2 regions of the Pseudomonas graminis genome follow, and region 1 is predicted to be linked to the other one. Evidence: riboswitches for the same ligand, from Rfam matches in the RefSeq annotation. Region 1 holds a riboswitch; the other holds the start of a gene.
The links. Region 1 has a riboswitch for manganese ahead of mntP (manganese efflux pump MntP). Riboswitches for the same ligand answer to the same signal wherever they lie in the genome.
Positions count from the first base shown of each region.

Region 1 (3,412 bases):
TCGACAGGGCGATGGCCTTGCCGGGCGACGGGCCACAGCGCATCATGCGCGATTGTTTATTTCCCGGCGCAGACTATCGATGGCCCACCATCCCGCCCCATTTCCTTTCAACGAGGAAGAGCGTGTCCTCTCGCTCGAACACCTGGACGTGCTGGACTCTGGCAGCGAGAAGGCATTCGACGACATCGTTCTACTGGCCACCACCCTGTGCGACGCGCCCATTGCGCTGGTGTCCCTGGTGGATCGAGATCGCCAGTGGTTCAAGGCCTGCATCGGCCTCGGGGTGCGGGAGACCCACCGGGATCTGGCGTTCTGCGGCCATGCGATTCTCGACCCCGCGCAGGTGCTGGTGGTTGAAGACGCCGCCCTGGACCCTCGTTTCGCTTTTAGCGCGCTGGTGCTCGGGCCGCCCTACATTCGTTTCTACGCAGGCGCCCCTATCGTCACGGAAAGCGGTGTCGTCCTCGGCACTGTCTGCGTGATCGATACCCAGACCCGGCAGCTGAGCGAACGTCAATCCCTTGCGTTGCAGGCCCTGGCCCGGCAAGCCGCTGCCTTGCTGGAAGCCCGATTGCTGGGCAAGCAGCGGGCACGGCAACTCGCGCAGTTTGAGGAACAGTTCAAGCAAGCCGAGCAGAACCCCAGCGAAGTCACCCCGCTGCTGCAGAACTCGCGCTGCATTTCATCGCTGGGCATGCTCACCGCAAGCATTGCCCATGACTTCAACAACCTGCTGCAGAGCGTCAGCGCTGCCTTTCAAATGACCCGCCTGCGTTCCCGCCGGCCTATCGACGTCGAGCGTTTCGCCGAGACCGGTCTGCAGGCCGTGGAGCAAGGCCGGCAGCTCATCAGTTATTTGATGTCGAGCGTACGCGGTGACGGGCCTGAACTCATCTGTATCGACGTGACCGCACGCCTTCACGCGGCGCAGTCGCTGATGCGCCACTCGATGAGCGAACGCATCGATCTCAGCTTCGATTTCGCTGAGTGGGGATGGGGTGTGCTGTGCATGGAGGCCCAACTCCACGCCGTGGTCATGAACCTGCTCACTAATGCGCGCGATGCGCTGAAGGGTACCGGCCAGGTCCATGTGTCGACCCGATGGGTGCACGTGGAAGATGATCTGTCGCTCCAGCAGGGCGACTACCTGGTCGTCAGTGTTCGGGACAACGGCCCCGGCATGACTGCCGAGGTCGCGCACCAGGTGTTCGAGCCCTTCTTTACGACCAAGGCGGTTGGCGAAGGTACGGGGCTGGGGTTGGCCCAAGCCAGGGATTTTGCGATCAAATCTGGCGGCGATGCGCGCATCGACACAGCGCCCGGCGCCGGTACGACCGTGAGCCTGTACCTGAGAATCCTGGGCTGTATCGCGACATCGGAAGCGGTTTAGCCGCCATCACATTGCGTGCTCAAGCGTGCCGCTTCGGCCCGTAACGATTTGTCCTGTACGTGGCGGTGCACAGGTCCGCCCCCTGCCCGGCCGAAGCAAAATCATACGCGACGACATTTCTTTTACATTCAAGCGCTATAGTGGCGGCCCTTGTTGGGGAGTAGCCTGCTCTGGACTCATTGTCCCAGAGCGTTCGTGTCAACATTCTCGGCGGCCTGCCGTGGCACGAACACCTTCGGGTTGGCGAGACCAACGATGCATCCATGCCTAAAGTCGGGCGTGTGGTTGCGTCGTTGACTCACAGCCCGACTGGAACATAGCCGTGAACCCGATTTCCCTCATCCTTCTTGCTCTGGCCATGTCCACGGACGCTTTCGCAGCGGCCATCGGAAAAGGCGCGAGCCTGCACAACCCTCGTTTTATCGAAGCGCTGCGCACCGGCCTTATCTTTGGTGTCATCGAAGGCATCACGCCACTGATCGGTTGGGGCATCGGCCAGGCCGCGACGTCCTACGTCAAGAACTGGGACCACTGGATCGCCTTCACGCTCCTGCTGATCCTCGGCGTGCACATGATCTACAACGGCCTCAAGCATGAAGACGCCGAAGAAGAAAAACCCAATCAGCACTCCTTCCTGATATTGGCGGTGACCGCCTTCGCCACCAGCATCGATGCGCTGGCAGTGGGCGTTGGCCTGGCCTTCGTCAACGTGAATATCCTGGTGGCTGCCGCCGCCATTGGTGTCGCCACGACGGTAATGGTCACGATCGGCGTGATGCTCGGCCGTGTGCTGGGAACGGTGGTGGGCAAACGTGCTGAAATCGTCGGTGGGGTTGTGTTGATGCTGGTCGGGGCGACGATTCTCTACGAGCATTTGTCGGCGGCGTAACCCCGCACGAGCGCAGTTGACCGTGCCCTTCAGACCTCAACCCGGAGGGTTAATACCCGACGCCACGAACCCCGCCGGACGCCCTGATGGATTCGCCCGTGACCCAATGAGAATCACCGGAAGCCAGGAACACAGCCAGAGGGGCAATGTCCTCTGGCTCGCCGAAGCGTCCCAGGGGCGTTCCCGCCAGTATTTTCTCTCCCAACTCGCCCGCGAAATGCCCGGCCGTTGCGGGCGTATTGGTGTGGCCCGGCAGGATCGAGTTGACCCGGATACCGCGCGGCCCCAGCTCCCTGGCCAGCGCGAAGCTCAAGGTGTCGACGGCGCCCTTGGTGGCCGAGTAGACACTGGAGGCCAGGTAGGGGTCTGTACTCAGGATCGAGCTGATATTGATGATGCTTGCCCCAGGCCCCATCAGCTTGACCGCCTCTCGCACCGCGAGCAGGTAGCCCAGCACATTCAGGTTGAATTGCGTGTGGAAGGCTTCTTCGGTGAGGTCATCAATCATCTGGAACACCGCCACCCCTGCGTTATTCACCAGGACATCCAGCGTCCCGTAGTGCTCGCGGACCGTGTTAAACAGACGCGCGACGTCAGTCCCCTGGCTCATGTCCGCTTGCACGGCAATGGCTGAGCCGCCGTGGGTAGTGATATGAGTGACCACAGCATCGGCGTCGGCCTTGCTGGAGGCGTAGTTGACAATGACGGTGGCGCCCTGGGCAGCCAGCGCCTTAGCGATACCGGCGCCGATACCTTTCGAGGCACCCGTGACTACCGCGATTTTTCCGTTGAGTTTCATACCGTGACCTTTTGAAATGAGGTGTGATTGAGCTTCGTTACTGTCCGTCGTGAGCACCGGTCGTGATTGCCGGGCCTTGAACGAGCTGCGTGGCGCCAGTATTCGGCCAACCTGCGGATCGGCGTTTGCCGATTGTTCGCACATCCTTGCCTGATCTTCTCACTTAGCTTGCCAAGCACTGCGGTGTAGCTCACGGTGGGGGTATGCAAACTCCAATCGCAGAACTGCGCCGCATTGTGACGAGCGCCAGGAACACATGGACGGACACCGGCCTGCCCCGCGTGGCCATGGTCTGCGCCGAGGCCTGCCCGGACCAGGTCTATCAGCCGATGCT
Region 1 covers NZ_CP053746.1:3,959,427-3,962,838, reverse strand. Annotated here, with positions in the region: gene FX982_RS17745 (ATP-binding protein) at 80-1,390, shown strand; yybP-ykoY riboswitch at 1,539-1,700, shown strand; gene mntP (manganese efflux pump MntP) at 1,713-2,279, shown strand; gene FX982_RS17735 (glucose 1-dehydrogenase) at 2,329-3,078, opposite strand; gene FX982_RS17730 (AraC family transcriptional regulator) at 3,282-3,412, shown strand, end outside.

Region 2 (3,412 bases), 2.4 Mb from region 1:
CGGCGATCTGGGAAGCCTATCCCGTCGAAGGCCACACCTACCTGAGCGTTGCCGTGGTCACGCAGTCGGCCATGAACCAGCGTCGCCCGTTGATTCTCGACGAAGAAGGGCAGCGCGCCTGGCTTGCTGCGGACTGCCCGCTGATCACCTTGCAGGCCTTGCTCGCCGCCCCGCAGACGCAACTGCGCGAGCGGCCTCTGGCCAATCTGGTGAATGATCCGAAGCTCAACGCACCGGAATGCCTGACCCCGTTGTAATCCGCTCTGGCTCGGTTCAAATCGTCATTCCGTTATTTCGCTGCCGTTACACAGGCGCGATTTGCTTGCGCCTTTTTACATGGCAGACGGCTGGCATCTGGTGCTCAGCCTGCGTATTGCCTAGGATGGCGCGATTGTTTCAATGGAGATACGAGATGCGCAGGATTTTTGCTCTTTGTGGCGTGACGGCAGCGTTGCTGGTTGCCGGGTGTCAGGCGGTCAATACCACCACCGGCGATTCGGTGGGTGTCGAGCGCAAGCAATACATGTTCAGCATGCTGTCGACTGATGAAGTCAACCAGATGTACGCCCAGTCTTATCAACAGACGGTCAGCGAAGCGTCATCCAAAGGCGTGCTCGACAACAGCAGCGCCGAGGGCAAGCGCGTTCAGGCCATCGCCAAGCGACTGATCGCCCAGGCGCCGAAATTGCGGCCCGACGCGGCGCAGTGGCAATGGGACGTCAACCTGATCAAGAGCGACGAGCTGAACGCCAACTGCGGTCCTGGCGGCAAGATCATCGTGTACAGCGGCCTGATCGATACGCTGAAACTCAGCGATGACGAACTGGCAGCGGTCATGGGCCACGAAATCGCTCACGCGCTGCGCGAACACGGTCGTGAAGCGATGTCCAAGGCCTACGGTGTGCAGATGGCCAAGCAGGGTGCCGGTGCCTTGTTGGGATTGGGGCAGGACAGTCTGGCGTTGGCCGACACCGTGGTCGATTACAGCCTGACGCTGCCGAACAGCCGCGCCAATGAAAACGAGGCGGATTTGCTGGGCCTCGAACTGGCGGCTCGCGCGGGTTACAACCCGAATGCCGCGATCACGCTGTGGCAGAAGATGGAAGCCCAAGGCGGCGGGTCGCAGCCAGAATTCATGAGCACCCACCCGGCCTCGTCCAACCGGATCGCCTCGTTGCAGGCAGCGATCCCGAAAGTGATGCCGTTGTATCAGCAGGCACCGAAGGGCTGATCAGCGCCTGATCTCGATAGGTGTGAGCTTGCGCGGCGTTTTTCGGAACGGGTTGGTACATGAAATTCGGTAGGAGTGAGCTTGCTCGCGATCATCAATTGTCGCCGCGTATCTGCGGAGCGATAAGGGCATCGCGAGCAAGCTCACTCCTACAGGGGTTATCGTTAGCGCCTACACCCAGCCGCTGATCTGCATCGCCTTGTACACCGCAACGATCGCCAGAATGAAAAACGCCCCCGCTGCCAGACGACGGATCAGCGTCAGCGGCAGTTTCTCCGCAGCGAAATTCCCCGCCAGCACCACCGGCACGTTGGCCAGCAACATGCCCAGCGTTGTGCCGATAATCACCAGCCACAAGTTGGAATACTGCGCCGCCAGCATGACCGTGGCGATCTGCGTCTTGTCGCCGATTTCCGCGATGAAAAATGCGATCAGCGTGGTCAGGAAGGGGCCGAACTTGCGCCCGGTATTGGCTTCGTCGTCGTCCAGTTTGTCCGGAACCAGCGTCCACAGCGCCGTGGCGGTAAAGCTCGCTGCAAGAATCCAGTGCAGGACGGAATCCGAGAGGTAGCTGCTGAACCATGCGCCGACGGCCCCGGCCGCGGCATGGTTGGCCAGCGTGGCTGCGACAATCCCGGCGATGATGGGCCAGGGCTTGCGGAAGCGAGCGGCGAGAACGAGTGCGAGGAGTTGGGTCTTGTCACCGATTTCAGCCAGTGCGACGACGGCGGTGGGGACCAACAGGGATTCCAGCATCAGGGTTTTCCTAAGGGGCGGGTCAACACGGCTATGACACGTACAACCTCCCCGCCCCGGGTCAGGATGTTCGTGTCATAGGTCTTGTCAAACCACCGATCCGTCTGAGCGGATCTGGGGTCGCACGCACCATGGTCTGAGGACCAAGTATGTTGATGCGTGCCGGACGAGCATGGCGCTCGTGGGAGACTACTCCCCTAGGACGGTGCGGATTCTGCCTAGCCGTTTGCCGTTCGGCAAGCGCTAATTATCACGCACGTTTCGCGCGGTAAATCCGGAAACCCTGGCCCTCGGCCATGATTGCGCACGGTCCGAGATGCGACTCGATGATCGGCTGATAGCGCAGAAAGCTGTTGGCTACCAACCGTAGTTCGCCCCCCTTTCTCAGATGTTCACGCGCTTTTTTCAACAAGTTTTCGGTTGCGGCGTAGTCGGTGTGCACACCGGTATGGAACGGCGGATTGGTCAGAATCACGTCCAGGTCGTTCGGCGCGGCGTCAATTCCGTTGCCGGTCATGACGTCGGCTTCAAGACCATTGGCCGCCAGGGTCAGCCGGCTGCTCGCAGTGGCAAACGCATCGACATCCAGCATCGTCACATGTGTTTCGGGGTAACGACGTTTCACCGCTGCACCGAGAACCCCAGCGCCGCAGCCGAAATCCAGCAAATGCCCGGCGGGAAGCCGGTCAATGTTTTCCAGCAACAGAGCCGAACCGCGGTCCAGACGGCCGTGGCTGAACACGCCTGGCAGACTCACCACCTTCAACGTGCCGCCATCGACTTCGATGTCGAAACGTTTGGCCAGGCTATCGAGTTCAACGGCTGGCGGAGGCGTTTCGACGGTGACTTGCCAGAGCTGGCAATGCCGGGCGCTGTCGAGTTTGCGCGTGCGCCCGAACGGGCTCAGCTGGCGGGCGGCGGCTTCAATGCCACCGCGTTTTTCGCCCACCAGAAACAGCTCACGTCCGGCCAGGCGGGAAGCGAGCGCGTTAATGAGGTAATCAGCGAGGTCGCGGGCCTTGGGCAAAAACAGCACCGCAGCTTCGAAGTGTTCGGTCGGTGCTTCGGTGCCGAAGTGCACACGCTCTGGAAACCGCGAACCGAGGGTGTCGAAGTCGCCAGCGTGCCAGCTCCAGCCGCGTGCATTGGGCAGCGTGCTCATCAAGTCGTCGGCGGGGAGGCCGGTCAGCAACAAGGAGCCCTGAAACAAATCGGCCTGCCGGAGTAACACTTCACTGCGCGGGTCCATCATCGGCTCCTCGAAAAAAAGGGCGAAGTTTAACAGGCCTGCCACGCCGCGCACCTGCCCTGTGCGGCGGATCGGCGGGCCTGCGAAGCGCTGCGTGTCAGCTCACGACCCTGACCGGTTTGCCTTCATAAAACGCCAGAGCGTTTTCGTTGATCTGACCGACGATGCGCTGCCGC
Region 2 covers NZ_CP053746.1:827,198-830,609, reverse strand. Annotated here, with positions in the region: gene FX982_RS03805 (SOS response-associated peptidase) at 1-257, shown strand, start outside; gene FX982_RS03800 (M48 family metallopeptidase) at 413-1,231, shown strand; gene FX982_RS03795 (TMEM165/GDT1 family protein) at 1,403-1,987, opposite strand; yybP-ykoY riboswitch at 2,077-2,197, opposite strand; gene FX982_RS03790 (class I SAM-dependent methyltransferase) at 2,238-3,236, opposite strand; gene FX982_RS03785 (2-hydroxyacid dehydrogenase) at 3,334-3,412, opposite strand, start outside.
Region 2: linked by a shared signal. The riboswitch ahead of FX982_RS03795 (TMEM165/GDT1 family protein) and the one ahead of mntP (manganese efflux pump MntP) in region 1 are both predicted to bind manganese.